3 regions of the Priestia sp. RMT2NF4 genome follow, and region 3 is predicted to be linked to each of the others. Evidence: riboswitches for the same ligand, from Rfam matches in the RefSeq annotation. Region 3 holds a riboswitch; each other region holds the start of a gene.
The links. A riboswitch is a leader RNA that binds a small molecule or an ion and turns the genes downstream of it on or off. The one in region 3 is predicted to bind S-adenosylmethionine.
Positions count from the first base shown of each region.

Region 1 (10,957 bases), on a different contig from region 3:
TTGAAATAGCGACGTACTGGGGAGCATAAAAGATAGAGCGAGTTACTTCGCCGACACGAACCGTTTGTACAGATGTTGTTTTGCTGCAGCTAATTAGTGGAATGAGTAAAATCATAATAGCAAGCAAAGAAAAAAGCCATTTAATTGGTTTCATAAAGCAAGCCTCCTTAAAGTAATAAAATATTTTATGATAATGTATGTAAAGAAGTGGAAGAAGGTGAGTGCCTATATAACTATGTGGAAAATCAAAGAAGTAGTAGTCAACGACTGAAAGTAAACCTTAGCGGAAGAAAGTAGGCTAGTTATATAAAGAATGGAGGAAAAAAATGAAAGATGGAACAATTCTTTATAAACAGCGTTTCCCATCATCAAATCCTCGCGTGACGCTGTGGGTGATTACATATGCATGTCAAGGGCTTAAGATTAAAGGAATGCTTGCAGAGCCAAAAGAAAAAGGAATGTATGACGGCTTTTTATACTTAAGAGGAGGTATTAAGAACGTAGGAACGGTTCGCCCTGCTCGACTCATTCAATTTGCTTCACAAGGTTTTATTGTGATGGCTCCGTTCTATAGGGGAAATCAAGGAGGCGAAGGAAACGAAGATTTTGCAGGAGATGATCGTTACGATGCTTTTGCTGCTTACGATTTACTGAAACAGCTCCCTAACGTCCACCATGACCGCATTCATATTTTTGGGTTTTCACGAGGGGGAGTGATGGCTTTACTCACAGCCATTGAAAAAAAAGACAGCCGTTCTCTTGTGCTATGGGGAGGCGTCACGGATATGGTGCTGACATATGAAGAAAGAGAAGATTTAAGAAGAATGATGAAGCGGGTGATTGGAGGAACTCCTTCTAAATATCCTGAAAGATACGAATGGAGGACACCTTTGCATCGTGCTCATCTCGTCGAGCCGCCGGTCTTGCTTATTCATGGTTTAGAAGATAAAAACGTCTCAATTGATCATTCCTATCAGCTCGAATCTAAACTAAAGAAGTCCAATAAAAAAGTTACCAGCTGGTATTTTGAAAACTTTCCACATGCTTTTCCACCAAAAGAAAACCGAGAAACGGTAAAGAAGTTAACGAAGTGGATGAAAGCGCAATAAAAGATATGCTACGATAGAAAAAACAAGTAGAATAACAGTGAGGAGTGAGAGAAAATGGGGATGCCGCTAGAATTAAATACAATGATTGTGACAAAAGGCAACGAAAAGCGTGTAACAGATAACATTTTTCAAGTTGAGAAAAAAGGATATCGTTTGTATCCGTTGGATATTCCATTAAACATTCACAAAACGAAAAATGGAGAATGTATTGGAACTGCTGTTGTGCGTAAGGTAGAAATGGAGCAGGAAAAAACCATTGTCACATATGAACTGACAAAATTACATTCGACTAACTAAAAAAACGATCGTCTATAAGACGATCGGTTTTTTATTAGACTCTAGGTCCGCCTAATGTTGAAATGTCCGATGCTACATCATTAAAACGCTTGAAGTTCGCTTTGAATTTAGCGGCAAGTTCAGTTGCTTTTTGGTTATAAGCTGTTGCATCGTTCCATGCTTTAGAAGGCTGAAGCACTTCATCAGGAACTCCCGGAACATGAGTTGGAATCGATAAACCAAAAATAGCATCTGTTACTGTTTCGGTATTAGCTAGTTCTCCTTCAAGAGCTGCTTGAACCATAGCTCGAGTGTAACTTAACTTCATTCGTTCACCCACGCCGTATTCACCGCCGGTCCATCCAGTGTTTACAAGGTAGACATTTACGTTATGTTCATCGATTTTCTTTCCTAGCATTTCTGCATAAGTTGTTGGAGCAAGAGGTAAGAAAGGCTCACCAAAGCATGTAGAGAAAGTAGCCTGTGGCGATGTTACGCCGCGCTCTGTTCCAGCTAACTTACTAGTGTATCCGCTCAGAAAATGGTACATCGCTTGTTCTTTTGTAAGCTTGCTGATTGGAGGTAAGACGCCGAAGGCATCAGCAGTTAAAAAGACAATAGCTGTAGGGTGCCCAGCAACGCTTGGCAATACCGTATTATCAATAGAGTCAATTGAATAAGCGGCACGAGTATTCTCTGTTAAACTATTATCATTGTAATCTGCTACTTTCGTATTTTGATTCAACACTACATTTTCCAGTACTGCGCCGAAGCGAATTGCATTAAAAATTTGCGGTTCTTTTTCTTCGGAAAGCTGAATGCACTTCGCGTAGCAGCCTCCTTCAATATTAAATACACCAGAGCTTGACCAACCGTGCTCGTCATCTCCGATTAAACGACGGTTTGCATCAGCAGAAAGCGTTGTTTTACCCGTTCCAGATAAACCAAAGAATAATGCAACGTCACCTTCTTCTCCTACGTTAGCAGAACAGTGCATGGATAGAATATTGTTTTGAGGAAGCAAGAAGTTCATCACTGAAAAAATAGATTTTTTCATTTCACCAGCGTATTCAGTTCCTCCAATTAGCACAATGCGTCGCTCTAATGAAAGAATAATGAAGGTTTCAGAATTCGTCCCGTCTGTTTCAGGATCAGCTTTGAACGTTGGAGCTGCTACAATTGTAAACGGCTTCACATCATCATTTGTTTTTTGTTCAGCTGAAGGGCGAATGAATAACTGCTGAGCGAATAGGTTGTGCCATGCAAATTCATTAACTACTTGAATTGGTAACTGATACTTTTTATCAGCTCCAGCATATCCATTAAAAACAAAAAGTTCATCCTGTTTCTTTAAGTGGGTTAAGACTTTTTTGTATAGCGCATCGAATCGCTGAGCAGAAATTGGCTGATTGACGGGTCCCCATTCAACCGTTTTTGAAGATACAGCATCGCTTACAATAAATTTATCCAAAGGAGAGCGGCCTGTATATTTTCCGGTTTCGACTGACACAGCACCTGTAGAAGTCAGCGTTCCTTCGCGTCGAGCTAGAATTTTTTCAACAAGTTGTGGAACAGATAATTGGTGTTTTGTTGTTTTTAATTGAAGCAAACCATTTAATTCGATAGACATATCAACAGTACTCATGTGCACTACCTTCCTTTTTTAGCTATTATTTATTCATTAATGTTTGAAATTTATAATTAGTATAACACATTTATTTAATTATTCTATACTATTTAACTAAAAATGTTTGTGCATTATAAAAAAATGTACGTTATACCTATTTTAGACACATGTATATGTGCTAGAAGCGAAAAAAGTGAAGCTATTTCAAGTGAAAGCCTTTTTTTGGTCTGTCTTGTTAACCAAACTTCGTGATCATTCTTAATAAGGTATACTATTTTTAAATTTGAGTATGTTACATTAAAACAGATTCAAACATAAAGAGATGATTTCCATTTGAATGTTGTTGACAGTGAAGCGCTTTTTCATGTATTATATGTCCTTGAACGGATACTCTCTTATCCCGAGCTGGTGGAGGGACAGGCCCTGTGAAACCCAGCAACCATCGTCATTTTTTTGTGTAGACGATAAGGTGCTAACCTGATGCAAGGGCACAACCTTGATCGATAAGAGTGAAAGGCTTATGTAGAATTTGATACCTTTCCTCGATACAAGGAAAGGTTTTTTTATATTTTTTAACGTGTAATGAAAATAAGGGAATGAGTACCGTATCACAATGTATCGTATTTATAAGGAGGAAAACTGATGTCAACACAACGTCGTCTGTTCACGTCAGAATCTGTTACAGAGGGACATCCCGATAAAATTTGTGACCAAATTTCTGACTCAATTCTTGATGCTATCCTAGCAAAGGATCCAAATGCTCGTGTTGCTTGTGAAACAAGCGTAACAACTGGTTTAGTTTTAGTAAGCGGTGAAATTACAACTTCTACTTACGTGGATATTCCTAAAACAGTTCGTGAAACAATTAAAGGAATTGGCTATACTCGTGCAAAATACGGATTTGATGCTGAAACTTGTGCAGTATTAACATCTATCGACGAGCAGTCAGCTGATATCGCTGCTGGTGTAGACCAAGCGTTAGAAGCACGTGAAGGTCAAATGTCCGATGAAGAAATCGAAGCAATCGGAGCTGGAGACCAAGGGTTAATGTTTGGTTATGCATGTAACGAAACAAAAGAATTAATGCCTCTTCCAATTTCATTAGCTCATAAACTTGCTCGCCGTCTAACAGAAGTACGTAAAGAAGAAATTCTTCCTTACCTTCGCCCGGATGGTAAAACACAAGTAACAGTTGAATATGATGAAAACAACAAACCTGTTCGCATCGATACAATTGTTATTTCAACTCAGCATCACCCAGAAGTAACGTTAGAGCAAATTCAACGTAACTTAAAAGAATATGTAATTAATCCAGTTGTTCCAAATGAGTTAATTGATGAAAATACAAAGTATTTCATTAACCCAACAGGACGTTTCGTAATCGGCGGCCCTCAAGGAGATGCTGGTTTAACTGGTCGTAAAATTATCGTTGATACTTACGGCGGATATGCTCGTCACGGCGGCGGTGCATTCTCTGGTAAGGACGCAACAAAAGTAGACCGTTCAGCAGCTTATGCAGCTCGTTATGTTGCGAAAAACATTGTAGCAGCTGATCTTGCTGATAAATGTGAAGTACAACTAGCATATGCAATTGGTGTTGCACAGCCAGTATCTATTTCAATTGATACATTCGGTACAGGAAAAGTTTCTGAAGAAGTACTAGTAGATGTAGTACGCAAAAACTTTGACCTACGTCCAGCAGGCATCATTAAAATGCTTGATTTACGTCGCCCAATTTATAAGCAAACAGCAGCTTACGGTCACTTTGGTCGTACAGATGTGGAGCTTCCTTGGGAGTTCACAGACAAAGCTGAAGCATTAAAAACTCAAGCTTTAGCTAAATAATAAAAAAAATCTCCGTGAAAACGGAGATTTTTTTTATGCCCATTGAATACCTTCAGCAGATTTTTCTACGACATCTTCATATTCTGAAAGCAAATGCTGAAAAATGGCGTCCCATGATTGAGTAAGAGCATAGTGTCTCGCTGCATGGCCAAAGTGAAGCCGCTGGTGCAAATCATCAAGTAAACCTGTAATAGCCGAACTGAATTCTTCTAAGGAGTGAGGTTTGCAAAGGTAGCCGTTTCGCCCGTGCTGAACCATCTGTTTAACTCCTCCTGCATTTGCTGCCACCACGGGAGTTCCAGAAGCAAGAGACTCCAGTACGACATTTCCGAACGTTTCTGTTTCTGAAGGGAAAACAAACAAATCAGATGAAGAATAGATATGAGCAAGTTGCTTACCTTCAAGAAAGCCTGTAAATGTCATATGCTCAGATGCTTGCTGTTGCATTTGTTCTTTTAAAGGACCATCTCCCACAATAAGCCAGTGAACTTGGTGGCGGATATGATCAGGTAAAGATCGGGCAATTTTTAGTAAAAAATCAGCGTTCTTTTCTTTAGCTAACCTTCCTACATACGTTAAGATGTAGGGTTTTTTTATATTATATTTAATACGAATATCAAAGCGGTCATAGTGGGGATGGAACAATTTGTGATTTACCCCTCGCGACCAAATAGCTACGTTGTGAAACCCTTGTTTTTCTAGCTGCTGTTTGGTCACTTCGGAGGGAGCGAATAATTTTTGTACAGGTTTATAAAACCATTTCATATATTTTTGCAGTGGTACACGCATTTTTTCAAGTTCATAGTGAGATAAATAATCATCAAAATTGGTATGATAAGAGCCGACAAGAGGAATACCTAATCTTTTTCCGTAATAGGAGCCGCAAAGCCCCATTGTAAAAGGAGTGGCCAAATGAATAAGAGAAGGGTTGAATTCCTGCAGCTGCTTTTTAATTTTTAGAACGTTTGGCAATGAAAAACGGCTGTTTGGATAAAGGAAAAACGGCATGCTAGGCGAGCGGTGAACATACGTTGAAAACGACCGATTATGAGCAAATTCAGGAGCAAATACCTGGATGGGAATTTGCTTTGATTTGACATACTGAGTAAATTGATAAAGTGTTTTAGCAGCTCCGTTAACTTCCGGAGCAAATGTATCTGTAAATAAAGCAATTCTCATGAGTACTCCTCCTATCAATTAGACTAAAAATATGTTCAGTGAAACAGCACCTGAAAAGATGCCGAGTATCAGGCCTACCATGACATCCGTCGGATAGTGCAGACCTAGATAAATTCTTGAAATGCCTACCGTTACTGCAAGCGGCAAAAGAACGGCAGCGAAGGCTGGGTAAGTAATCATCAGAGGGGTAACTAACGAAAAAATAGCCGTTGTATGCCCCGATGGAAATGAATGATCTTTTAATGGATTTTCTAATACTTTTGTATGCTTTAGTTGAATATAAGGCCGTTGTCTCGGATATAGCTTCTTAGCAATGGCAACAGGAATATGGCTAACGGCTAGAGAAAACGCACAAGCGTAAGCGACGGATGAAGGATGCAGAAATAGCAGCAAGCACGCTATCACAATGGTAAACGTGGCTCCGCCGGCATGAGTTAGTAAACGTAAAAATCTATTTAAGTGCTTTCGATCAAAATGTTGATTTACACTTTTGAATAATCGGCATTCGGCATCGTATACATACTGAATTAACTTGGCTTTCATAGAGTCGCTCCCTTTTTAATAAATACGTCTTTATTATTCAGTTTAATCTTTAATTGTGGAGGCAGTACTAAAACGATGTAAATTAATATGGAAATTTCTTTACAATTGTGGAGAGAATAGAACATGATTAGAGAGTTTGTGGAGATACTAAAAAAATTCCCTCAGTATGAATTTCTGAGGGAACGTTTCCTTTATAATGAAGAATCAGATTTCTTAATAGACTTATAATACTGCCCTTTTTCTACATATTCTGTACGAATGCGCTGCATATCTTTTAAATCCTCCTCAGTCAGAGTGCGGATTACTTTAGCAGGTCGACCGAGTGCGAGAGTATTAGGTGGTATTTTTTTACCGGGAGGCACTAAACTTCCTGCACCGATAAAAGCACCTTCACCAATTTCCGCACCGTCTAAAATAATAGAGCCCATGCCAATGAGCGCGCGTTTGCGGATGATGGAGCTGTGTAAAATAACTTGATGTCCTACTGTCACATCATCCTCAATAAGCAAAGGAGCATTTGGGCTTTGATGGAGTGTTGATTGATCTTGTATATTTACTCGTTTCCCGATAATAGTAGGCGAAACATCTCCTCTAATAACGGTGTTAAACCAAATGCTGCTTTCTTCACCAATGGTGACATCTCCAGTAATCGTGACATAGTCTGCCAGGAAGCAGCTGGGTGCAATATTAGGCATTTTTTCTTTATACGGATAAATCATCAAATCATCTCCCTTTATTAGTTGAAAAAAAGTAGTAAATCTTCTAATGTAAGTGTACAAAGGTTTTTAAAGCAGGTAAACAAAAAAAGGAAGAAGGAGTAACTCAAATGCATAAATGGGAAGCAGTAAATCCAAAAGGCGTTATTGTCATGGTCCATGGAGCAGCGGAGCATCACGGGCGCTATCGCTGGCTGATTGAGATGTGGCGTTCGGTTGGAATGCACGTAATCATGGGAGACCTTCCTGGCCAAGGCTTAACAACGAGAAGAAGAGGACATATCCTATCCTTTGATGAATATGTATATGAAGTGGAAGAATGGGTACGTGAAGCGCAAAAATATGATTTGCCTATTTTCCTGTTAGGACATAGTATGGGAGGACTGGCGGTTATTCGTACGCTGCAGACAAAAAATCTTCCTATATGGGGTGCGATTCTTTCCTCACCTTGTCTAGGATTAAAAGAGCAAGTACCAGCTTACTTAGATATGTTATCTAAAGGATTAAATAAAGTCATGCCGAACAAACTTTTTGATTTGGGTCTTACTGTTGAAAAAGCAACAAGAAACCAAGAAGTTCGAGATGAAGATGAAAACGACTCACTGTACGTTACAAAAGTTTCTGTAAGATGGTACCGAGAATTGATTCAAGCTGTTAACTTAGCTTTTAAAGATATCGATCGTTTGCCGGATGTTCCGCTTCTTGTGATGCAGGCAGGAGAAGATAAAATTATTGAAAAGCTGATTGTTAGACAGTGGTTTGATGAAATAGAGCTAAGTGAAAAAATCTACAAAGAATGGTCTCAGCTGTATCACGAAATCTTTAATGAGCCTGAAAGAGAATACGTTTTTACATACGCGAAAAGCTTTGTTGATCTTCACATTTAATGAGTGCTGTCAGAAATTGAGGTGAAAATAAATGAAGATTCCGTCTCGTCCTATTTCATTAATGAGAAAAATTTATCGAGAAGTGTTTCCCGTCGTTCATCATGAGCTTAACCATTGGCGGGAACGGGCAAAAGAGATTCCTAATAAAGAATTACGCACTCAAGCATTGGCAAGTATCGATACAAAAACTTTTCATTGTGAAGGAGGCGGCATCCTATCGATTTTAGCGAAAGAAAACATGATTGAATGCGTAAAATTTATCGTTGCCTACCAAACAATCAGCGATTACTTAGATAACTTATGTGACCGCAGCAATTCGCTCGATCCTAAAGATTTTGCAGCCTTACATGAATCGATGCCAGATGCGTTGACTCCTCATGCACCTCTTGGGGATTACTATCGTTTTCGAACGGATAAAGACGATGGAGGATATTTAGCGGAACTTGTCCAGACTTGTCAGCAGTCCTTGCGAAAAGCCTGTAATTACCATATCGTCTCTTCACATTTATTAGAACTAGCTACTTATTATTGTGATTTGCAAATACATAAGCATGTTGAAATCAAGGAAAGAGTTCCACGATTAGAGAATTGGTTTGATGCTCACCGGCACAGTGTTCCTGAAATGGAGTGGTATGAATTTTCAGCGTGCTCTGGTTCAACGTTAGGCATTTTTTGTTTGGCCGCTTACAGTTTTCAAGAAGAGATGACCAAAGAAATGACGGAGAAAATAAAAGCGGGATATTTTCCTTATATTCAAGGTTTACATATTTTACTCGATTATTTAATTGACCAAGAAGAAGATAAAGCAGGAGGAGATTTGAACTTTTGTTTTTATTATCCTCACTATCAGCAAATGATGGACCGCTTTTTACATTTTGTTGTAAAAGCGGACGAATATGCTAAAAAACTGCCGGATTATCACTTTCACTGCTTTATCTATAAGGGACTCCTGGGCGTTTATTTGTCCGATCAAAAAGTGAGGGCACAAAAACATGTTCATGTGAATGCACGTCGATTAATCAAAGCGGGGGGAGCACTCAGCTACTTTTTCTATATCAACGGACGCTTGTACCGAATGTTAAAAAGATAAGCCATATGCGGCTTATCTTTTTTCAATAGCAATGATGAACGGAGGATTGTTTTGCTGATTCATGAAGCGATATTGTAAAACATGGACGTCTTTTTGATCCAGATTTTGGACGTACGTTAGTAAATCGTCTCTTTCTTGTTTCCCTTGTTCGTGTCCGTGATAAATAACGAGCACAATCACTCCTTCAGGTGCTAGCAAATCAAGTAACTGCTCAATTGCAGAAATTGTTGTTTCAGAAGTGGTGACGATGTCTTTATCTCCACCTGGTAAATAACCTAAATTAAAGACAGCGCCCGTCACTCGTCCATTAATAGAGTGGGGAAGCATGCTTATATTGCTATGGCTTTCTTGGATAAGCGTGACTCGTTTTTCTACATGATGTTCTGTCAATCGCTGCTGAGTTGCTTGAATGGCTTGGGGCTGAATGTCAAATCCATATACATGACCTGTATCTCCGACTAAGTTGGCTAAGAACAATGTATCATGTCCATTTCCTGCTGTAGCATCAATCGCGACATCTCCTTCGGCCACAGCATTAGTGAGCAACGTGCGGGCAAAAGGCAGGATACGTTCTATTTTCATCTTTCCATCAACTCTTTTTCGTAATATTTTCCTTGATAGCTTTGGCGACGTTCGAGCTCTTGATCAATGGCATTTAATACGCTCCACTTATTTACGCTCCACATCGGTCCGATCATGAGGTCTATCGGTCCATCACCGGTAATACGATGAACAATCATCTCAGAAGGGATTACTTCGAGCTGATCGCATACAAGCTTTACATATTCTTCAAATGAAAGAAATTCAACAAGGCCCTTTTCATACTGTTTGACCATAGGAGTTCCTTTTAGTAAATGAAGCAGATGAATCTTAATTCCTTGAACGTCTAATTTTGCTACTTCCCGTACCGTTTCCATCATCATCTCAGGTGTTTCTAAAGGCAAACCATTAATGATGTGAGAACAAACGCGAATACCGTGTTTTCGAAGCTTTGCTACACCATCTACATAGCATTGGTGATCGTGTGCCCGGTTGATAAGCAGTGAAGTTCGTTCATGAACAGTTTGCAGTCCAAGTTCTACCCATAGATAAGTTCGTTCATTTAATTCAGCCAAGTACTCCACCACATCGTCGGGGAGACAGTCAGGGCGCGTGGCGATAGAAAGCCCAACAACTCCGGGAAGCTTTAAGACCGCTTCATATTTTTCACGAAGCTCCTCAACAGGAGCGTGAGTGTTAGTGAATGCTTGAAAGTAAGCAACGTATTTTCCGTCTTTCCATTTATGATGCATTTTTTCACGGATTTCGTTAAATTGTGTCACAAGATCATCCGCTCTGTTTCCAGCGAAATCTCCTGAACCGGCAGCGCTGCAAAACGTACAGCCGCCGTGAGCTACCGTGCCGTCTCTGTTTGGACAATCAAATCCTCCATCTAAGGCTACTTTAAATACCTTATGGCCAAAGTGGTTACGTAAGTGGTAATTCCAGGTATGATAACGTTTGTTTTCAGATTTATACGGAAATGGGTTTGTCTGATTCAAATCAGCAACCTCCTTTTTACATGCAATATACATCAACAAATTGTATCAAAAACGTGAAAAAGTGCCAAACAAATTTAAGGATGCTTATATTTAACAGGTTCTTCTTGTCGTAAAGGAGAGTAAAGTTGCGCAAAATAAGACAGA
Region 1 covers NZ_JBLQZO010000004.1:35,310-46,266, forward strand. The annotation lists gene ACMX9J_RS17760 (ABC transporter substrate-binding protein) at 1-154, opposite strand, end outside; gene ACMX9J_RS17765 (alpha/beta hydrolase family protein) at 327-1,109, shown strand; gene ACMX9J_RS17770 (DUF2584 domain-containing protein) at 1,164-1,406, shown strand; gene pckA (phosphoenolpyruvate carboxykinase (ATP)) at 1,441-3,030, opposite strand; SAM riboswitch class I at 3,405-3,522, shown strand; gene metK (methionine adenosyltransferase) at 3,655-4,857, shown strand; gene ACMX9J_RS17785 (glycosyltransferase family 4 protein) at 4,891-6,036, opposite strand; gene ACMX9J_RS17790 (phosphatase PAP2 family protein) at 6,055-6,579, opposite strand; gene ACMX9J_RS17795 (gamma carbonic anhydrase family protein) at 6,771-7,298, opposite strand; gene ACMX9J_RS17800 (alpha/beta fold hydrolase) at 7,406-8,182, shown strand; gene ACMX9J_RS17805 (tetraprenyl-beta-curcumene synthase family protein) at 8,214-9,272, shown strand; gene ACMX9J_RS17810 (class I SAM-dependent methyltransferase) at 9,285-9,854, opposite strand; gene ACMX9J_RS17815 (TIGR01212 family radical SAM protein) at 9,851-10,813, opposite strand.
Region 1: it holds a riboswitch for S-adenosylmethionine, as region 3 does, so the genes downstream of both, metK (methionine adenosyltransferase) here and ACMX9J_RS20990 (methionine ABC transporter ATP-binding protein) in region 3, are expected to answer to the same signal.

Region 2 (10,957 bases), on a different contig from region 3:
TCCGACCACAAAGTGCTGCTCATTAACAATAAAGCTATTCATTTTTACAATCTTGCTTCTCAAGATCTTGATCAACTAGACGGATTTATAATCTACCCTACTGATGAAGATCGAGAGGAGATTTTAAAACGTCTTCAACAAGAAAAGCATGTAAAAAACTACATCCTAGAAGCACGTGAACATGGAGATTCTAAGTGGGTTATGATCAATTATGAATTACTAGAGTATCAAAGCGAAAGCTGCATACTCGCAGGTATTACCGATATAACCGATTTAAAAGCGGTTGAGCATGAATTGAACTTGCACGCTTCAACTGATATGCTAACCGGAATTTTAAATCGAAGAAGCGGAATGGAAAAACTGCAGCTGGAACTGCTGAGAGCTAAAACCAATGATACATCTTTTGTATTATGTTTTATCGATATTAATTCCTTAAAACTAGTAAATGATCAATACGGTCATAGAGAAGGCGACTGGCTTATTAAAACAATAGCAGAATCAATTAGTGGTTATATTAGCAAGGATGATACGCTCTTCCGCTACGGAGGTGATGAGTTTTTATTAATTGCTCCTGAACAAACGGAAGAATACGTACACGAGCTGTGGCAAAATATTAATAATCAGCTAGAAGATAAAAAGAAAGAATGTAAGAAGCCATATGCACTGTCTGCGAGTTACGGGTTTATTATATGTGCGCCTTCAGACGACACCAATCTAGATACATTAATTCAAAAAGCAGATGCTGCCATGTATAAGCAAAAACATACGCGCGTTTCTTCTATCTTTAAGTAAATCATCGAAGTCCTTGCGCCATCGCATCAAGTAGATTCGCTAAATAGAATGACCAAGGAATAAATCCGTACATGAATTACGCATGCACTTTCTTTCTTTGCAAAGAAAAACTATAATAGATGATGCAAGTATTTTACTGATATATGGAAAGGACGTACATATGTTTACAATTAAAGAATATACAGCTGAACAATTGCAGGATCCATTTGGTCTCCTTCTAGGTGAACGCTATGAATTTCATTTATACATTGAGGTAGAAGAAGAGGATGAATTATATACCGGCAGCGACCTAGCACTACGCGTAGTGTATATTAAAGGCGAAGATAACACTTCTATTGCCCAGACTCATTTCTACGAAGTTTCAACAAATAAAGTATTAGACTTCGACCTAGAAGAAGAGGAAGAAGCAGCTGTCAAAGAGTTTTGCGGGAAGCATTTACCTTCAGAGGAAGGGACAGATAAAGAGGAATAATTAAAAGCGGCTGGAACAAAAGTAGTTTAGTAAAAATCCGAACGATGAATTGAGATTCCTGATGGAGAATCCAACTCGTTCGGATTTTTTCGTAGTGATGATGAACGTAGGTTTCATGTATGTAGGTGCTTATAGCTGTTGATTGGAGGGCAAGGCTCAGCGCCCGCCCGCGGAAAGCGCAGTCTTGCACGGAAACCAACAGCGATGTATAACAAGCAATTCATACTAGAGAATCCATTCCATTTGTTCTTTGTTCGTCTTTAGATGGGATCGATTTCGTTATGTATCAATATCTTTTTGATTTCGTTTTTCCATTAGCTTTTTAACTACTTCTTTTGGTTCCCAGCATGTAAACTGATAAGTAGGACGAGTTTCATAGCCTAGTCTCTTGCATTGATACTTCATTCCCTTATCCAATTTAATGCTTTGAAAATGTTGACATGTGGCACAGCAATGAAATGAACTCACGCCTTCCCTTCTCCCCTACTTTAATCTATTTTCTTAATCATACAAATAAAACAAATTTGCACAAAAAAAGCTGCCGATCGGCAGCTTTCATATGTAGCGTTGAATTATAATTTTACAACATTCTCCGCTTGAGGTCCACGTTGGCCTTCAACGATTTCAAATTCAACTTTTTGGCCTTCTTCTAATGTTTTGAAGCCTTCAGATTGGATAGCTGAAAAATGAACAAATACATCATTTTCGCCTGGTACTTCGATAAAACCGAAGCCTTTTTCACTGTTAAACCATTTTACTGTACCTGTAGTAGCCATGTAAAAAAACCTCCAAAAAATGTAAAAATTTTAATATGTTACTCTATATTTACATTTATACCGTAAATAAAAAATTCACATATTATAAAAGAGACCTACGCGAAGTAGATCTCCTTTATAACAAGTGAATTTTCACTAAATCTAATTCGAGTATATGGTCAAAACATAGTATTAATTATATTTGGTTGCGTTTACATTATACTATACCTATATGTAGAATGCAAATATTTGGCCACCTTTAACATATGGCTCATCTGTTTTACAAGATATTTACCTTCCTTACGTCAACATGTTATCAATATGGGCGTCGATAATTTCTTTTCGTTTATTTTGCAGGGTTTCAAATAATAGCTTAGCTTCTTCTGAAGTTAACGCAAACGTTGTTGTTTCTTCATGGTTTTCTTCTTTTGTATGAAGCACAAATATGCTTTGTCGGATTTCACTCATACATATTCCTCCTTTTTCGATAGTATAGGCTTTTTTATATTTTTCATGTATGCTTCACACGTTTTTAACAAATTATAAGAAAGGTTAAAACTTATAAGGAGTGATACTATCATGAAGAAATCGTTTTTGTTTGTTGTAGGCTGCATGACGACCCTTTCTTTATTCGGCTGTAGCACAGCAGATCAAGGTAAAGATGGCGTCATTGACGATAATACAGTCCGCAACGTCACATATGAAAATGGAAACAATAAAACGAAAATGAATGACGTAAATAATACGCAAGACGTACAGCGTAATGAGAAAGAACAGTACAATCAGTCCGGCGGAATGAGAGTAGCCGATGTGGCAGCTGATCGTATCGTAGCGTTAAAAAATGTAAAAGATGCTAACGTAATCGTAACCGACCATACAGCTTATGTAGCAGCTGTATTAGACGATAACAAAGAAGGCAATCTCACAAAAGATATGGAGCATAAGATTGCACACGAAGTACGAAAAGCCGACGGCAGTGTTCATCGAGTGTTTGTATCAACAAACCCCGACTTTGTAAACCGTATGAATGGATATGTAGACAAGCTTCAAACGGGTAAACCAGTCTCTGGACTGTTTGACGAGTTTTCAGAAGTTGTTCGCCGCGTGTTTCCAAATTCACGCTAATATACATGAATGTCAAAAGAGCATTTTATAAAATGCTCTTTTTATTTTACCCATTGCATAAAATATTGCATAAAAAATGCACTTATAAGTTTCTGAATATTTTTATTTTATTTTATTTTGAAAACGTTTTCATTTCTTTGTTATAGGGGGATAGGGGATTTTCGCCTCATGTATTTTACGGTTTTGTGGGTTGATAGTAAGGGAAAAGTTTGTTAGTTTTAGAAACCATAAGATGTTTGCATGGCGAGTAGTGCTCGTTTCATGCATAAAAAATGCATAAAGGGGAGATTTGGTGGATATTGGTGTTTATATTTCACTGGGCATTTATTTTGTAGGAATGCTCGGAATAGGATGGTATGCCTACACAAAAACAACTCAAGACGTATCGGGTTACATGCTAGGCGGACGCGGACTAGGTCCGGCTGTTACTGCGCTTTCAGCAGGTGCTTCAGATATGAGCGGATGGATGTTAATGGGCCTTCCTGGATCCATGTACGTGACAGGTCTTTCAAGTTTATGGCTTGCAGTAGGTTTATCTATTGGTGCTTATTTAAATTATTTAATCCTCGCTCCGCGTCTTCGCACTTATACGGAAGTAGCGAATGACTCCATTACAATTCCGGACTTTTTTGAAAATCGCTTTGGGGACCATGCCAAGGTTCTTCGAACAGTATCAGCGATTGTTATCTTTATTTTCTTCACTCTTTACACTTCAGCTGGTATGGTATCAGGCGGAAGATTGTTCGAATCGGCATTTGGTTTAAATTACCAAATAGGACTATTTGTAACGGCTGCTGTCGTTATTGCCTATACTCTGTTCGGTGGTTTCTTAGCTGTTAGTTTAACAGATTTTGTGCAGGGCGTTATTATGTTCATTGCCCTTGTTTTAGTGCCTATTGTAGCCTTTACTGACTTAGGCGGCGTTGGAACAACAATGGATATTGTAAAAAATATCGATCCAACTTACCTTGATTTATTTAAAGGTACAACCGTAGTAGGGATTATTTCTTTTTTAGCCTGGGGACTTGGCTATTTTGGTCAACCTCATATTATCGTTCGCTTTATGGCGATCTCTTCTATTAAAGAATTAAAGCCTGCCCGTCGTATCGGTATGAGCTGGATGATCCTATCAATCATTGGCGCTATGTTAACGGGTCTTGTTGGAATTGCTTATGTGGATCAAACTGGGATGAAACTTGGGGATCCTGAAACAATCTTTATTAAATTTGCTGATGTTTTATTTAATCCATTAATTACTGGATTTTTATATGCAGCTTTATTGGCAGCGATTATGAGTACTATTTCTTCTCAGCTGCTTGTAACGGCAAGCTCTGTTACAGAAGATTTTTATAAAACATTTTTCCGACGTAAAGCCTCTGACAAAGAGCTTGTAACAGTCGGAAGAGCTGCGGTTTTAGGTGTTGCAATTATTGGTATTTTGCTTTCTTTAAAGCCTAGTGATACGATTTTAGGACTTGTCGGATACGCATGGGCTGGATTTGGTTCTGCATTTGGCCCGGCCATTTTACTAAGTCTTTACTGGAAGCGTATGACTAGATGGGGAGCCCTTGCAGGAATGATTGTAGGTGCAGCTACAGTATTAATTTGGGTAAATACTCCATTGAAAGATGCCCTTTACGAAATGATTCCTGGATTTTTCTTAAGCTTGCTGGCTGTTATTGTAGTAAGTCTGTTAACAAAAAAGCCTTCAGAAGCTGTAGAAGATCAATTTAGAAACATGGAAAGCGTATTAGAACAGCATACAAAATAGTAAAAAAAGTACACAAGTTACGACTTGTGTACTTTTTGCTTTTAATGCAAGCCCTGCAGTCATATATATGTACTAAAGACGGATTAAGGAGGGTTTTTACATGCAACATTCTTATTTCCCTTATGAACCTACACAGCAACTGCGCGCAGATACACAAAATAGAGAAATTAAAGTAACTGGTGAAGGAAGTGCTTCAGCCATTCCAAATGAAATTTCCATGACGATTGGAACGCGCACGGAAAACCGAGACGTTCAAGAAGCCTTAAAAGAAAATTCAGCTGTTTCAAATACTCTGCTGCAAGAGATACAAAAACTTGGAATCAATGACCAGCAAATTGAAACAGCTTCATTCACTATAAATCCTAAATATGATTACAGCGATGGAAAATCGACTCTTACAGGATACGAAGTACAGCATTTGTTTAGAGTAAGAGTACAAGATGTAAAACAAGCTGGCGATGTTTATAACGCTACGTTTTCAAGCGGAGCCAACGTAGCGCAAGATCTTCAATTTCACGTTACAAATGATGATAAATATGAACAAGAAGCGATAAGTAAAGCTTTGCTTAACGCTAAAGAAAAGGCCTTTACCATTGCCAACACGCTGCAGCTCCCTATTAACCAAATCCCCATTTTAATCGAAGAAGGCCCCGTCTATCAGTCATCTGGCTCCTCGCCTAAGTTATTAGCAGCCTCTCCCCCTATCCAAGCTCAGTCCTTGACTGTATCCGCTTCTGTAAAAATTACGTACACGTATTAATACTTATGATAAACTATAGATTATTATAATGAAGAAACTAATCTAAAGGAGCTCTTTGCACAATGACTTCTGAACATTTACTAGCAGCTTATCAGACTCTATGGTTGAACCGTTCTTTCGCTTCTAAACAAGCCCTGACAAGTGAAGATCAGCTTCACGAAGCCATTCTGAAAGATTTAAAAGATGAAATGACTCATCCACGCGTTCGGCAAACACCGTATGTAAAATATCATCTTGGCATAAAAAGAATTCTAAACAGCAGTCTTTCCTCTGATGAAAAAGTTGCGCTTACGTCCCTATACACAAACCTTTTAGATAGCTGTATATAACAAAAAAAGGACTTCCTTAATGGAAGTCCTTTTTTTATTTAATTAACGCTTTTTCTTCTAAGCTTTGAAAAACAGCGTTAAAGTCTTGCTTCAAATCCTCGAATTCCTCTAACCCTACTGAAAGGCGAAGAAGTGAATCAGTAATTCCTTTTTCTTCACGTACTTCTTTTGGGATACTTGCATGAGACATTGTTGCAGGATGCGTGAGAATGGATTCAACTGCACCTAGACTAACGCCAATTGAAGCTAATTTGACTCCTTGTAAAATATGTCGTGCTACTTTTTCATCCTGCACTTGGAAAGAAATCATAGCTCCGTATCCATTTGCTTGTTCTGAAATGAGTTTGTGGTCCGGATGACTTTTTAAGCCCGGGTAGTATACACGGCTCACTAGAGATTGTTCTTCAAGCCACTTTGCAAACTGCAGCGCTGTTTTTAACTGCTGATCTAAACGAACTTTTAATGTCTTAATGCCTCGAAGCAGTAAAAAACAATCCTGTGGTCCTAAGATAGCACCAAAAGCATTTTGTACAAACTTTACTTCTTCCGCTAGCTTTTCATCGCTTACCACAACTAGACCGCCAATGACGTCACTGTGACCGCTGATATATTTTGTAGCACTATGAATGACAATATTTACACCAAGGTCAATCGGCTGCTGTAGATAAGGTGTTAAAAACGTGTTATCCACAATTGTAAGGAGATTGTGCTCCTTCGCCAAACTTGCTACTGCTTTAATATCCGTTACCTGTAAAAATGGATTTGAAGGGCTTTCGATATAAATAGCCTTCGTATCTTTTGTGATAGCTTCTTCTACTTTCTCAACCTTCGTTGTATCAACAAAAGTTGTTTTGATACCAAACTTTGAAAATAATCGTGTTAATACACGATATGTCCCGCCGTACGTATCGTGTGAAACTAAAATTTCATCCCCTGATTCAAAAATAGATAACACCGATGAAATAGCAGCCATACCTGATGAAAAAGCAAAACCAGCGTATCCATTTTCTAGCTGAGCAATAGTGTTTTCTAAAGCCTCACGCGTTGGGTTTCCTGAACGAGAATAGTCATAGCGGCCGTTGTTCGTCTCATCTTCTTGGTTAAATGTAGATACTTGATAAATAGGTACGTTAACCGCTCCAAAATGACCGTCAATTCCTGTATTTGCATGAATTAAGTTCGTACCAAATCTATGTTTATTATTGTTGGTATGCATCAAATGCCTCCTTCAAATCTTTAATTAAATCATCTGCGTGCTCAATTCCAACTGATAATCGAAGTAAACAGTTTGTTACTCCGACACGATTTCGAATTTCCTCCGGAATGTCAGCGTGTGTTTGACGAGCTGGGAATGTCATTAAACTTTCCACGCCTCCTAAGCTTTCTGCAAATGTAATAACTTTAACATTTTCTAAAAGTACTGACACGATGTCAGGGTGTGAGACAGCAAAAGAAATCATGCCTCCAAATCCAGTTGCTTGTTTCTTTATGATTTCATAGCCCGGATGTGTTTCAAGACCAGGGTAATACACTTTTTCCACGAGATCATGAGCAGTAAGCCAATTTGCAATTTTCAGTGCGTTTTCGTTATGTTTTTCCATACGAAGCGCTAGCGTCTTAATACCGCGCAATAACAGCCAGCTATCTTGTGGACCTAAGATTGCCCCAGCTGCATTTTGATAAAAACGAATTTTTTCTCCTAAGCTACTACATCGAGCGACTACAAGACCAGCAACTACATCATTATGACCCCCAATGTATTTGCTTGCACTATGTATCACAATATCTGCTCCAAGCTCTAAAGGACGCTGATAGTAAGGGGACATGAATGTATTGTCAATGATAGTAAGCAAATCATGCTGTTTAGCTAACGCAATTGCTTCTGGCAAATCAGTCACGTGCATCATTGGATTTGTAGGTGTTTCAATGAATAAAGCTTTCGTGTTGGGACGAAGCGCATCTTTTACTTGCTCGAGATGGGCTGTGTTGACGTACGAAACAGTAATTCCTTGCTCTGAAAAGATTTCATTTAGTACTCGGTACGTTCCTCCGTATAAATCCTCTGATACAATTAAATGATCTCCGTTTTTAAATAGCGCTAAAACTGACATTACACCCGCCATTCCTGAAGCGAATGCTACTCCTACTTCGCCTTTTTCTAAAGCAGCAATTGCTTCTTCCAATGCCGTACGAGTAGGATTTGCCGTACGTGCATAGTCAAATCCTGTACTTTGCCCTAAAGCAGGATGAGCAAATGTTGATGCTTGGTAAATGGGTGTTGTAATAGAACCTGTTGAAGGGTCACGACCTACTCCTGAACGAACTAATAAAGTTTCAATTTTCATCTATTTCTCTCCTTAACTCAAAATAAAAAACACTCTTCACAGATGGAAGAGTGTTCGTTTATACACGATTTCTCTCATCTGTTAGAACAATACTGATGTTCCACAGGAATTAGCACCGTTCAAATGAATGTTTCATTTGATGGTTGCCGGGCATCGCAGGGCCAGTCCCTCCGCCACTCTTGATAAGAGTTCTATATAATTGTTGGTGGTTAACGTTTGTTGTTACTAACTTTAATAAAGATTTTCTTTATTGTCAACATAATTTTCTAAAAAATTTAAATCATCTCATTTGTTTATTCAATATACTTGTCCTGATAAGTACATAAAAAAAGAGACGACACCGAGGTCTCTTTTTCTAAGGCAAGTGCACAGATTTTACGTGTGCTAACTTCCAATACATACTTTCTCCATTTGCCGTAATTAGTTCAACAATATTATTAGAAACTTCTTTAAGTACGCCAATTTTTTCTGATTGATCCCCTAAATCTAATACGACCAGTTGATTTTCATATTTTTTAAGCTGCTCTTCAAAGTTTCTGACAAAAGGTGCAGAGGCAGGCCTTACTGGGAGCTCTTTGTCACTTAAAGAATAAGGAGTTAACTCATTACTATAAGGGGTAAGCCATTTCAAATGATGTAGAGAAACAAAGACATTTTTATACACTGGAGAATAAAACACAAGATAATCATTCAGCACGCTTGTAATATAGCCATGCAATGATTTTCCTCCTGTTACATAAATTTCAATAAATTTCCCTTTTGCCTGCTGTAAAATATTACGATAAGAAATCCGCTGACTTTCTTCTATTAAGTTCTCTTCTATTTCACGCAAAACCGTATAGTCTTCTTCCGATACTTCCCGCAAACGATGCATGTGTAAAAGAGGAATATACAAATAATCATGTCCATTATACAAAACCATAATATCTAATCCAAGATCAATAAGTCTGCCAACAAATGTCGTTTTACCTGAAATATCTAACTCCACAATTTTATCGATATAATGATTCATACTCATACTCATTCTCCTCCTTTTTCCTATATGATAGAAAAGGTGCTTTATAAGCACCTTTTATGTTCCATTTCATCATGCTTTCCAACGATAATTTTTCGTTTTGATAACTTTCTCGGCCGGTGCTGAAGAGCGTGAACTCGTACGGCGTCCTCCCGTGCGGCGTCCTCGAGAGCGATCGTCTGTGCGTCCTCCCGTGCGGCTTCCTGTACGTCCACCTGTGCGGCTTCCCGTACGTCCACCTGTGCGACTTCCCGTACGTCCTCCCGTGCGGCTTCCTGTACGTTCTTCTGTAGACTTTGCAGCTTCAGTCTCTCCATTTTCTTCTGTTTCTTCATTGTTTTGATTGTTATCGTTTTGCTTAAAAGCCCCTTTTGCTCCTACACAAATGGTTTTAACGTGTCTTGGCTGTAAGCGTAATACTTGATTATTCTGCACAAGTGTAAATGTACCATTTCGGCTTTGTACTAACACGCCCTCTACAGCTTCAGGTCCTCCATTATTGATTGATACCCATTTATGGGAAAGGTGAGCAAAAAGATCGTTGAAGGTTTTAGATTTCATATATTCTGGCTCTTGGCTCACTAAGAGTTCATTTGCAGATTGAGTAGTTTGATCTCCATTGTTGTTTTGATATTCACTCACACTCTTAACGTGTTCAGTATTAATATAGATGACACCGTCGTCTTCTGTGAGTAATACTATATAAGCAGATTCAAATGAACCTAAGACATCAAGAAGCTGACCTGCTTTTTTCTCAGGTCCACCTTGATTAACCTGCACATATTTAGTTTTCATTAATGATAAAGTTCCAGCAAAAGTTTTTCCTCGATATAATTCTAAGTCTGCACTAATTCCTGTAAACGTTTGTGCCGAATTTGACATAGTATCTTCAGTAATACTTTTTACATGCGCTAAGTGATAATATACAAGTGTATATTCTGGTTGATTATTATTTTGGTTGTTTTGGTTGTTTTGATTGTTATTTTCACCATTGTTGTTATTATTGTTATCATTGCTTTCCACTGCTAAGATTAAATAATCTGATTGCACGTCAACCAAATAACCTGTTTTAGATTCAGGACCTCCACGATAAACGGTCACCACTCTTCCTTTTAGGGGTTTGAAGTGAGAAGAATAGCCTTTATCAGGCGTTTGTATATTTCGGCTGCGTTTTTGGCTTGATTTTTGGCGTGGATTTTGATTTTGCTCTTGTTCTTGGCCATAGTAATAGTTACTCATTGTTTTTCCTCCTTATTAGTTATCCTTATTGGTCATTCATACTGTATATATACGTATCATGTACAGCTATTGATTTCCTGCATTTGCCTATTATTAACAAAATCCACTGTTGCCTATAAATTGCCTATAAATCTATCTCTTTTTAAAGAGTCAAAAGGTTATTTTGAATATACGCTGTTCGTTCTTTTATAAAAGACAGCATAAATTCGGGTTCTTTATAAAATTGCTCCAAGTTATCTTTTACGTAAGGATCTTTTAATACATATGGAGCAATATACTCATGCAGTTGATAAATGATTGGTTTCATGTATTCTATTGTAAATTGATTATTTAGAACATTGTTCATTTTTTGAA
Region 2 covers NZ_JBLQZO010000006.1:1,372-12,328, reverse strand. The annotation lists gene ACMX9J_RS21470 (diguanylate cyclase domain-containing protein) at 1-792, shown strand, start outside; gene ACMX9J_RS21465 (DUF6509 family protein) at 953-1,264, shown strand; gene ACMX9J_RS21460 (hypothetical protein) at 1,403-1,528, shown strand; gene ACMX9J_RS21455 (hypothetical protein) at 1,544-1,732, opposite strand; gene ACMX9J_RS21450 (cold-shock protein) at 1,837-2,040, opposite strand; gene ACMX9J_RS21445 (hypothetical protein) at 2,320-2,487, opposite strand; gene ACMX9J_RS21440 (YhcN/YlaJ family sporulation lipoprotein) at 2,599-3,144, shown strand; gene putP (sodium/proline symporter PutP) at 3,437-4,915, shown strand; gene ACMX9J_RS21430 (SIMPL domain-containing protein) at 5,016-5,675, shown strand; gene ACMX9J_RS21425 (hypothetical protein) at 5,738-6,004, shown strand; gene ACMX9J_RS21420 (trans-sulfuration enzyme family protein) at 6,039-7,220, opposite strand; gene ACMX9J_RS21415 (trans-sulfuration enzyme family protein) at 7,204-8,349, opposite strand; SAM riboswitch class I at 8,421-8,538, opposite strand; gene ACMX9J_RS21410 (hypothetical protein) at 8,705-9,367, opposite strand; gene ACMX9J_RS21405 (hypothetical protein) at 9,437-10,603, opposite strand; gene ACMX9J_RS21400 (CotH kinase family protein) at 10,746-10,957, opposite strand, start outside.
Region 2: it holds a riboswitch for S-adenosylmethionine, as region 3 does, so the genes downstream of both, ACMX9J_RS21415 (trans-sulfuration enzyme family protein) here and ACMX9J_RS20990 (methionine ABC transporter ATP-binding protein) in region 3, are expected to answer to the same signal.

Region 3 (10,957 bases):
AATTCCAGATGCTATACGGTATTCGACCAGAAAGGCAGGTTCAGCTCGTAGCAGAACAATATCAAATGAGAGTGTACGTTCCTTATGGAACGGACTGGTATGGGTACTTTATGAGGCGCCTTGCAGAAAGACCTGCAAATGTCGCATTTGTCTTAAAAGGAATCGTAAAAAAATAACCATGAAATGGTCGTGATGACAGAATAAGAAATAGTCAAAAATCGAACATGATTCGATTACTCATGTTCGATTTTGAGGTTAATGTCCTTGTGTATTATGCTTTGTGTACTGCTGGTTTTGAGATGTCTTTTTGCCGCGTCCGTGCGGTTCATTAACCGGTCCAGCATTTCCTTTAACGCTTGCTGCGCTTACGCCTGCTGAAGATGGATCTTTCTTTAATTTACTCACAAAATCACCTCCTGTGTATTAAGATAACCAAACACATTAAAAATAGTTAGAGATAATATTGTGAATATATTGCGAAAATTTAAAAAATGCTTTATAGTAAAAACAGAGATTAACAGTGACTCTCTTTTTTTACACATAAAATGAATGACCATTCATTCAATATATCAAAGGGGATGTGGGGATAATTATGAACATAAAAAAAGCCGCCGTTTTAGGTTCAGGAGTTATGGGCTCTGGAATTGCAGCTCATTTAGCGAATGTAGGAATTCCAACGCTTTTGCTAGATGTGGTTCCAGCTTCATTAACACCAGACGAGGAAAAAAAACAGCTAACGCTTGAAGATAGGCAAGTCAGAAATCGGTTGAGCACAACTGCTTTAGCTAAATTAACTAAGCAAAAACCGGCACCTTTAACGTCGAAGTCGTCACTATCGTTAATTACGCCGGGAAACCTTGAAGATCATTTACAGCAGTTAAGCGACTGCGATTGGATCATTGAAGTAGTAGTGGAACGCCTTGATATTAAACAGCAGTTGTTTGAAAAAATTGACGGCGTACGAAAAAAAGGAAGTATTGTAAGTTCAAATACTTCAGGAATATCGATCCACGAAATGGCTAAAGGACGCTCAGAAGATTTTAAAGCGCATTTCTTAGGAACGCACTTTTTTAATCCACCTCGTTATTTAAAGTTATTAGAAATTATTCCAACTCATGACACAAAATCAGAAATTGTTGAATATATGAAAACGTTTGGTGAAGATGTATTGGGTAAAGGAGTAGTTATTGCAAAAGATACGCCTAACTTTATCGCCAACCGTATCGGTACGTACGGTTTACTTGTGACCGTTCAAGAAATGTTAAAAGGTAATTACAGCGTGGGAGAAGTTGACTCTGTGACGGGTCCCTTAATTGGAAGACCAAAAAGCGCAACGTTTCGAACGTTAGACGTAGTGGGACTAGACACATTTATTCATGTGGCCAACAATGTGTTTGACAAAGTGGAAGGCAAAGAAAAAGAGGTATTCGACGTGCCTTTATTTATGAAACAAATGCAGGGAAATGGCTGGCTGGGAAGCAAGTCGGGGCAAGGCTTCTTTTTAAAGAAAGGCAAGGAAATTTTAGAACTTGATCCTAATACACTTCAATACGTCGAAAGAAAGAAGTTAAAAACAGCTTCTACCGAATTAAGTAAGCAGGCAAAAGGGCTGCAAAACAAAATGAAAGCGCTTATATATTCTGATGATCGTGCTGGACAGCTTCTTTGGAACATTATCAGCCCCGTTCTTGTGTATGCAGCACAGTTGAAAAATGAAATCGCCGACGATATCGTCGCCATTGATCAAGCTATGAAGTGGGGATTTGGCTGGAAAATGGGTCCTTTTGAGACGTGGGATGCAATTGGTTTAGAAAAATCAATTGAGAAGATGGAGCAGTCTGGCTTAGCCATCCCGCAGTGGGTAAAACAAATGCAGGAAAATGGATTTACAAGCTTTTATAAAGAAATGGAAGGTCAAACGCTTTACTACGAAGAGGATGAGTATAAAGCAGTAAAAGAAAATAAAAAGGTGATCCACCTGTCATCTTTACGCTCTCAAAATAATGTCATTTTAGAAAACAGCGGAGCGAGCTTAATTGATTTAGGAGATGATGTGGCATGCCTGCAGTTTACTTCTCCTAACAATGCGATTGGGCTAGATATTATCAGCTTATTGAATCAGTCTCTTGAAGAAGTGAACAAGAATTATAAGGGGCTGGTCATAGGAAACCAAGGAAAAAATTTCTGCGTTGGCGCTAACTTAGCTATGATTTTGATGGAAGCACAAGATGACAATTATTTTGAAGTTGAGCTTGTCATTAAACAATTTCAACAGGCAATGATGAAGGTGAAATATAACGAAAAGCCGGTTGTTGCAGCTCCATTTGCGATGACTCTTGGAGGCGGAGCAGAAATTTGCTTACCGTCAGCTAAAATCCAAGCTTCTGCTGAAACTTACATGGGCCTTGTAGAAGTAGGAGTCGGGTTAATTCCTGGCGGAGGAGGTAACAAGGAGCTTTATATCAAACAGCTAAATGGTTTACCGAACGGTGTAACGCTCGATCTTCAGCAAATTGCCAATAAAACATTTGAAACAATTGCTACTGCAAAAGTATCTACTTCTGCTGCAGAAGCTAGGCAGCTAAACTTTTTAAACCGCCATGATGCTATCAGTGTAAACGGAGATCACTTGCTGAATGATGCAAAGAACTCAGTCCTTGCTTTACACGACACGGGCTATAAACCGCCTGTAAAAACTAAAGTTCCTGTCGTTGGAGAAACAGGATATGCAACGTTGCTGCTAGGAGCTCAATCCATGAAATATTCAGGATATATATCAGAACATGATTACAAAATTGCTAGTAAGTTAGCATTTGTATTAGCTGGAGGACGCGTAGCGTTTGGTTCCAAAGTGGATGAAGAGTATTTGCTTGATTTAGAGAGAGAAGCATTTTTAAGCCTTGTTGGAGAAGCGAAGTCTCAAGAACGTATGCAGCACATGTTAGTTAAAGGAAAGCCACTGCGCAATTAAGGGGGAGAAAAAATGAGAGAAGCAGTTATTGTAGCAGGTGCTAGGACACCGGTCGGAAAAGCAAAAAAAGGTTCATTGGCAAGTGTTAGACCTGATGATTTGGGAGCTATTGCGGTTAAAGAAACTCTTCGCCGAGCAGGCGGATACGAAGGACCGATTGATGATTTAATTATTGGTTGTGCGATGCCTGAGGCAGAACAAGGTTTGAATATGGCTCGAAATATTGGCGCTCTTGCAGGTTTGCCTTATACGGTGCCAGCAATAACGATTAATCGTTATTGTTCATCAGGTTTGCAAAGTATTGCCTACGGTGCAGAACGAATTATGCTAGGGCAAGCCAAAGCAGTGTTAGCTGGAGGAGCAGAATCAATGAGTTTTGTTCCGATGTTTGGAAACGTAGCGCGTCCGAATGTTCAGCTGGTTGAAAATGCGCCGGAGTATTATATGGGCATGGGACATACAGCAGAACAAGTGGCGATGAAATACGGCATTTCACGTGAAGACCAGGATGCATTTGCCGTACGCAGCCATCAAAAAGCAGCAAAAGCACTTCAAGAAGGGAAGTTTAACGACGAAATTGTTCCCGTGGAAGTGACGCTTCGGAAAATCGATGAAAACAATAAGCTACGTGAACAAAAGCTGATGTTCTCTCAAGATGAAGGAGTTCGTCCTGGCACAACTGCGGACGTATTAGGGAAACTTCGTCCAGCCTTTTCGATTAAAGGATCCGTCACAGCTGGAAACTCTTCGCAGACAAGTGACGGAGCTGCATCCGTTTTTCTAATGGATAAAGAACAAGCTGAAGCAGAAGGCTTAAAGCCTTTGCTTAAGTTTCGCTCATTTGCAGTTGGAGGAGTTCCGCCTGAAGTAATGGGGATTGGCCCGGTAGCTGCCATCCCTAAAGCTCTTAAACTAGCAGGGCTGGAGCTTTCTGATATCGGATTGTTTGAATTAAATGAAGCATTTGCTTCTCAAGCACTTGGCGTTATTCGTGAATTAAATATTAATGAAGATAAAGTAAATGTAAACGGAGGCGCTATTGCCTTAGGTCATCCATTAGGCTGTACTGGAGCTAAGCTGACTCTTAGCTTAATGCACGAAATGCAGCGTCGAAATGAGCAGTTTGGAATTGTCACCATGTGTATTGGTGGAGGAATGGGAGCTGCTGGTGTATTTGAATTGTTAGCATAATCATTTCAAAGGGGGATATGAACATGTCAAATAAAACAAAACAAATGATTAAAGGTGGAAGTTTTTTAATTGAAGAAGGCGATGCAAGCCGCGTCTACACGCCGGAGGATTATACATCTGAACAAAAGATGATTGCCAAGACGACAGATGAATTTGTAGAAAACGAAGTCCTTCCGCAAGTGGAATATTTAGAAAAGCATGAATTTGACCGTTCTGTAAAGCTATTAAAACAAGCTGGTGAATTAGGCTTGCTTGGTGCAGATGTACCGGAAGAATACGGTGGGCTTGGTTTAGATAAGATTACCTCGGCTTTAATTGCTGAAAAAATGTCTCGAGCAGGCGGATTTTCCATCACTCATGGTGCTCATGTAGGAATTGGGTCATTGCCAATCGTCTTATTTGGAACAGAAGAGCAAAAACAAGCATATTTACCTGCTTTAGCGGTAGGGGAAAAAATAGCGGCTTATGCGCTGACTGAACCGGGTTCTGGTTCGGATGCTCTCGGTGCTCGAACAACAGCTCGCCTTAACGCAGAAGGTACACACTATGTGTTAAATGGAGAAAAGCAGTGGATTACGAATGCTGGATTTGCTGATGTATTCGTGGTGTACGCAAAAATTGACGGCGATAAATTTTCTGCTTTTATCGTTGAGCGCGAATTTCCAGGCGTTTCGGTTGGCCCGGAAGAGAAGAAAATGGGAATCAAAAGCTCATCAACCAGAACGTTGATTCTTGAAGATGCGCTTGTTCCAAAAGAAAACGTGCTAGGTGAAATTGGAAAAGGCCATGTGATTGCCTTTAACATTTTAAATATTGGGCGCTATAAGCTTGGAGTTGGAGCAGTTGGAGCAGGGAAACGTGCGTTAGAAATTACGTCTCAATACGTTAACCAGCGTCAGCAGTTTAAAACGCCAATTGCTAAATTCTCATTAACACAAGAAAAGTTAGCCACAATGGCTTCTAAATTGTATGCAACTGAAAGCTCCGTATATCGTACGGTAGGACTTTTTGAAGACCATATGGGCCAGCTTTCAGAAGAACAGCAAAAAGACGGAAAACAAATTGCTGCTTCTATTGCTGAATATGCTATCGAATGTTCATTAAATAAAGTGTTTGCCACGGAAGCTCTTGACTACATTGTAGATGAAGGCGTGCAGCTTCATGGAGGCTACGGTTTTATGAGCGAGTATGAAATTGAGCGTCTGTATCGCGATTCTCGCATTAATCGTATTTTTGAGGGAACAAATGAGATTAACCGTCTTTTAGTACCAGGCACATATTTACGCAAAGCGTTAAAAGGAGAGCTTCCACTGCTTCAAAAAGCACAAACGCTTCAAGAAGAATTGATGATGCTTATGCCGCAGGAAGTAGGAAATGAGCCGTTAGATCAAGAAAAAATGCTTGTGCAAAACGGGAAGAAAATTGCGCTCTTGCTTTTGGGATTAGCTGCACAAAAGTATGGCAAAGAATTAGAAAAAGAACAAGAAATTCTCGTTAATATTTCTGATATGATTAGTAACGTATATGCAATGGAATCTACTGTTTTACGTACTGAAAAAGCCATTTCCAAAACAGGAGTAGATCAAAACAGCTTAAAATTAAAATACACGCAAGTATTCTGCCAAGAAGCATTTAATCGAATCGAAGCAGATGCAAAAGAAACGTTAATTGGCGTTGAACAAGGTGATACGCTTAGAGTCATGCTTTCGTCTCTTCGCAAATTAACTCGCTATACACCAATCAATGTAATTAGCGTAAAGCGCGAGGTTGCAAAAACGCTTCTAGAAGTAGAGAAGTTCACAGTTTAAGGAAAAAGGAGCTCGTTTTGCGAGCTCCTTTTTGTTTAAGAAGCCTCTATCTAGGTAAATGATAAAGGATGTGTTAAAATACGAAAAAAGCTTAAAATAAAGGGTGGTTGACGAAATGTCATTATTTTTTTATTCATATCCAAAGTGCGGTACGTGCCGAAAAGCAAAGAAGTGGCTCGATGATAACGGAGTAGCATATGAAGAAATTCATATTGTAGAAAATCCGCCAACAAAAGAGCAGCTGCAAGCTTACTATCAGAACAGCGGCCTAGAATTAAAAAAATTCTTTAATACAAGCGGTAAAAAATATCGCGAGTTAGGTCTTAAAGATAAAGTAAGCAGTGCGAGTGAAGACGAACTTCTGTCTATTCTTGCGTCAGATGGCATGTTAATTAAGCGTCCGCTGCTAACAGATGGACAAAAAGTAACGCTTGGTTTCAAAGAAGAGCAGTTTGAGGACGTGTGGAAGTAAGTTTTCAAATAGAAAATTTTTACCTTTTACGTTACACTGTTAATAGGAAGTTATTTTAGGTTGTAGAAAGTGTTCTCCACGTTGAAGGCGCTTTTTATATAAACAAATTACGATACATATTTTGGAGGGATTAAGATGAGTACACCAAAAGATTTGCGTTATTCTGAAGAGCATGAATGGGTAAAAACAGAAGGAGACGTTGTCCGCGTAGGTATTACACATTTCGCTCAAGCTGAGCTTGGAGACATCGTATTCGTTGAACTGCCAGAAGTAGGAGCAACAGTAGAAGCTGACGAGCCGTTTGGTAGCGTTGAATCAGTAAAAACAGTTTCTGAGCTTTACGCACCAATTAGCGGTGAAGTTGTAGCAGTAAACGACAACTTAGGCGATAGTCCTGAACTTGTTAATGAATCTCCATACGAAGAAGCATGGATGATTACAATCAAACCATCTGATGCTTCTCAAGTAGACAAGCTGATGACAGCAGAGCAATACGAAGAAATGACAAACGAAGGATAATATTCCTCCATAAATTGTCTTTATGAAAAGTTTTTGACTGGACACTCTATTAGTAAACAAGCTAAAGGAGTGTCTTTTTATGTTTGAAAAACAAAAAATGGACGTTACAGATCGCGTTACAGCTAAATTTCATGACGGCGGTATGAAATTATACGTTGATAAGCAGCCAATTGGTGAAGTTAGCTACGGAACAAGCGGCAATGAATACCGCTTTGAAGAAGGATATTCGCAAGAAAATAATAAGTTCTATCAATACGCGGACGTACAAAAACAAGGTGAAACGCAAAAATATACAGACTGCGATGAAGAAGCAGGATGGTGCTAAACAGTGGCAACTGCCGCTGTTTTTCTTGTTTTATAGAGATAATATGGCCTAAACTGCCTTTTAAAAGAGTTCTTTCTTGCAAATTTCTTTTAAAAAACAGGTGAACTGTGATACATTAACGAATATTGTATAGCATAAAGAAATGATGTTACTATACAACTGACGATTATGGGTGATGAAAATGGGGCTAATTGAAATTGAAAAAGTAATTATTGTCGAAGGAAAGTCAGATAAAAAGCGTATTCAAGATATCATTCGAGAACCAATTGAAATTATTTGTACAAACGGTACGATTAGTTTATCAAAGCTGGATGAAATTATTGACTGTACGTTTAACAAAGAGGTATACATACTCGTTGACTCTGATGATTCAGGGAATAAGCTGAGAAAACAATTTAAACGAGAGCTTCCGGAAGCAGAGCATCTATATATTGATAAAATGTACCGAGAAGTTGCTGCCGCCCCTAGACATCACATAGCAACAGTATTGCTGAGTGCCAATATCGATGTTAATGCAGAATTTTTAACATAAAAGGAATGAGCAACATGCAAGAATGGAGCGAAAAACAGCTGGATGATCAGTTAAAAGAAGGAGAAAGAGCCTTTATCTTTTTCCATACGCCTTTTTGCGGGACATGTCAGCTGGCAAAAAAAATGTTAACCGTGGCAGAAGCGATGCTGCCGGATGTAACCATCGGAATGAGCAATTTAAATTATATGCCTTCAAAAGCAGAATTATTTTCTATTGAAAGCGTACCTTGTTTGATTGAAGTGGAAAATGGTGAAATGGTAAAAAAACTCTACGCGTTTCATTCCATCGAGCACGTACTCGAGGAGCTTCGATAATCAAACGTTTGTTTAAAATGAAGAAGTGGAAAGAGAGCGAACCGTTGGGGCTGTTGAAATCTTGGGATATTATCCCAAGAACAAAATCTGTTGACAGCCTATCTGACACATGCTAAAATCACACTCATGAATGTTCATAAATGAATGAATATTTCCCAAAAACAAAATAATTGTTGCGAACTCTTATCAAGAGAGGTGGAGGGACTGAGCCCTGTGAAACCCGGCAACCGTCAGACTAACTGAAATGGTGCCAATTCCTGCAAAGCTATGCGCTTTGAAAGATGAGAGAAAGGATTAAATATCGAGCCTTTCTGTCATGCGCAGAGAGGCTTTTTTAATGGGGAAAATTGTTTTACGGCTTTTTCATCCTATAGGGCAACCTAACATAATTAAGTTTTTATTAAAGAAGGTGAAGAAATATGATTACATTAACAGACGTTACAAAAATTTATCAGGCCAAAAGCGGTCAAGTAACAGCTGTTGATAATGTGAATCTAACCGTTAACCAAGGTGAAATTTACGGAATTATTGGTTATAGCGGAGCGGGGAAAAGTTCTTTGATTCGCTTGCTAAACGGATTAGAAACACCAACGACAGGAACGGTCGAAGTAGCAGGTAATGATATTGGAAAAATTAAAGGCGGAAAACTCAGAAAAGCTAGACAAGAAATTAGTATGGTATTTCAGCACTTTAATATCTTGTGGTCGCGTACGGTACGAGAAAATATTGCCTTTCCGTTAGAAATAGCAGGGATTTCAAAAGAAAAAAGAATGAAACGAGTAGACGAACTTATTAAGCTAGTCGGGCTTGAAGGGCGTGAAGATGCTTATCCATCACAGCTTAGCGGCGGACAAAAGCAGCGTGTTGGGATTGCTCGAGCGCTAGCGAACAATCCAAAAGTATTGCTTTGTGATGAAGCAACATCAGCGCTTGATCCTCAAACGACAGATTCTATTTTAGATCTGTTAGTAGATATTAATGAGAAGCTAGGGTTAACCATTGTATTGATTACTCATGAAATGCACGTCATTCGTAAAATTTGTCATCGAGTAGCCGTTATGGAAAATGGGGCAGTAGTAGAAGAAGGACAAGTGCTAGAAGTATTCAGAAAACCTAAGCAGCCGATTACAAAACGATTCGTTCAACAGATTTCTGAACCAGAGGAAACGTTTGAAACGATTGAACAAGTAAAAGAGCTGTATCCAAGCGGGCAAATTATTCAGCTGACGTTTGTTGGCGGAAAAGCAGAGCAACCGCTCATTACAACGATTTTAAAACAGTTTGATGTAACGATTAATATTTTGCAAGGAAAGATTTCTCATACACAAACAGGTTCATACGGGACGTTGTTCGTTCATTTAGACGGAGAATTAACAGAAGTTGAAAAAGTCATTGCATACATTCATGAGCAGCAGGTAGAAGTGGAGGTAATGACAAATGCTTGAGAAACTATTTCCAAACGTTATTTTAGATGATTTTATTCAAGCGACAAATGAAACACTATATATGACGGCTATTTCAGTTGTAGCCACATTTGTTCTAGGTATTTTATTGGGCTTGCTTTTATTTTTAACGTCCAAAGGACAGCTTTGGCAAAACAAACCTTTATATGCCATTGTGTCGGCGGTTGTAAATATCTTTCGTTCCATTCCATTCATTATTTTAATTGTTTTACTGATTCCATTTACCAAAGCATTGGTAGGAAGTATTTTAGGCGCTAATGCAGCGTTACCGGCTTTAATTGTTGGAGCAGCACCATTTTATGCGCGTCTTGTAGAAATTGGTCTGCGTGAAATTGATAAAGGTGTTATTGAAGCTGCTAAATCAATGGGAGCCACAACAAGCACTATTATCTTTAAAGTGCTGTTACCTGAATCGCTGCCAGCTTTGATTTCCGGTTTGACAGTAACAACCATTGCGTTAGTCGGCTATACGGCAATGGCGGGTGTGATTGGAGCTGGAGGTCTTGGAAACCTTGCATATTTAGAAGGATTCCAGCGCAGTCATAATGACGTAACGCTAGCCGCTACGATCTTAATTTTGATTATTGTATTTATTATCCAACTTATTGGAGATGCGATTACTGCAAAAATTGATAAAAGATAAAGGGAGGATTATTTATTATGAAAAAATGGCTTTCAGCTTTAGCATTAACATCTGCGCTAGTAGTAGGATTAGCGGCGTGTGGATCTAACAATGGATCAAAAGATGAAAAGAAAATTGTCGTGGGTGCATCTAATACGCCTCATGCTGAAATTTTAGAACAAGCAAAACCTATTTTGGAAAAACAAGGAATTGATTTAGAGATTAAAAAATTCCAAGATTACATCTTACCGAACACAGCTCTTGCAAACAATGAAATTGATGCAAACTACTTCCAGCACGTTCCTTATATGAATTCAGTGCTAAAAGATCATAAAGGTGAAAAAGGGTATGATTTCGTAAGTGCCGGTGCCATTCACATTGAACCAATTGGTATCTACTCTAAAAAATACAAAAGCTTAAAAGATCTTCCGAAAAACGGCACAGTTATTATGCGTGATGCAGTAGCAGAGCAAGGACGTATTTTATCGATTTTTGAAAAAGCTGGCGTGATCAAATTAAAACCAGGCGTAAAGAAAACAGACGCACAAATTAAAGATATTGTAGAAAACCCTAAGAATTTAAAATTTAAAGCCGATGTTGAAGGCGGATTGTTACCTCAAATGTACAAAAACAATGAAGGTGACGCTGTTGTTATCAATGCTAACTATGCTATCGATGCTGGTTTAGATCCAGTAAAAGATCCAATCGCAGTGGAAAGCAAAGAAAACAACCCATATGCA
Region 3 covers NZ_JBLQZO010000005.1:301,817-312,773, forward strand. The annotation lists gene ACMX9J_RS20940 (proline dehydrogenase family protein) at 1-176, shown strand, start outside; gene ACMX9J_RS20945 (YuzL family protein) at 256-405, opposite strand; gene ACMX9J_RS20950 (3-hydroxyacyl-CoA dehydrogenase NAD-binding domain-containing protein) at 590-2,971, shown strand; gene ACMX9J_RS20955 (acetyl-CoA C-acetyltransferase) at 2,984-4,162, shown strand; gene ACMX9J_RS20960 (acyl-CoA dehydrogenase family protein) at 4,186-5,970, shown strand; gene ACMX9J_RS20965 (arsenate reductase family protein) at 6,086-6,442, shown strand; gene gcvH (glycine cleavage system protein GcvH) at 6,578-6,961, shown strand; gene ACMX9J_RS20975 (YusG family protein) at 7,041-7,286, shown strand; gene ACMX9J_RS20980 (toprim domain-containing protein) at 7,468-7,818, shown strand; gene ACMX9J_RS20985 (thioredoxin family protein) at 7,833-8,132, shown strand; SAM riboswitch class I at 8,313-8,420, shown strand; gene ACMX9J_RS20990 (methionine ABC transporter ATP-binding protein) at 8,552-9,577, shown strand; gene ACMX9J_RS20995 (methionine ABC transporter permease) at 9,570-10,238, shown strand; gene ACMX9J_RS21000 (MetQ/NlpA family ABC transporter substrate-binding protein) at 10,256-10,957, shown strand, end outside.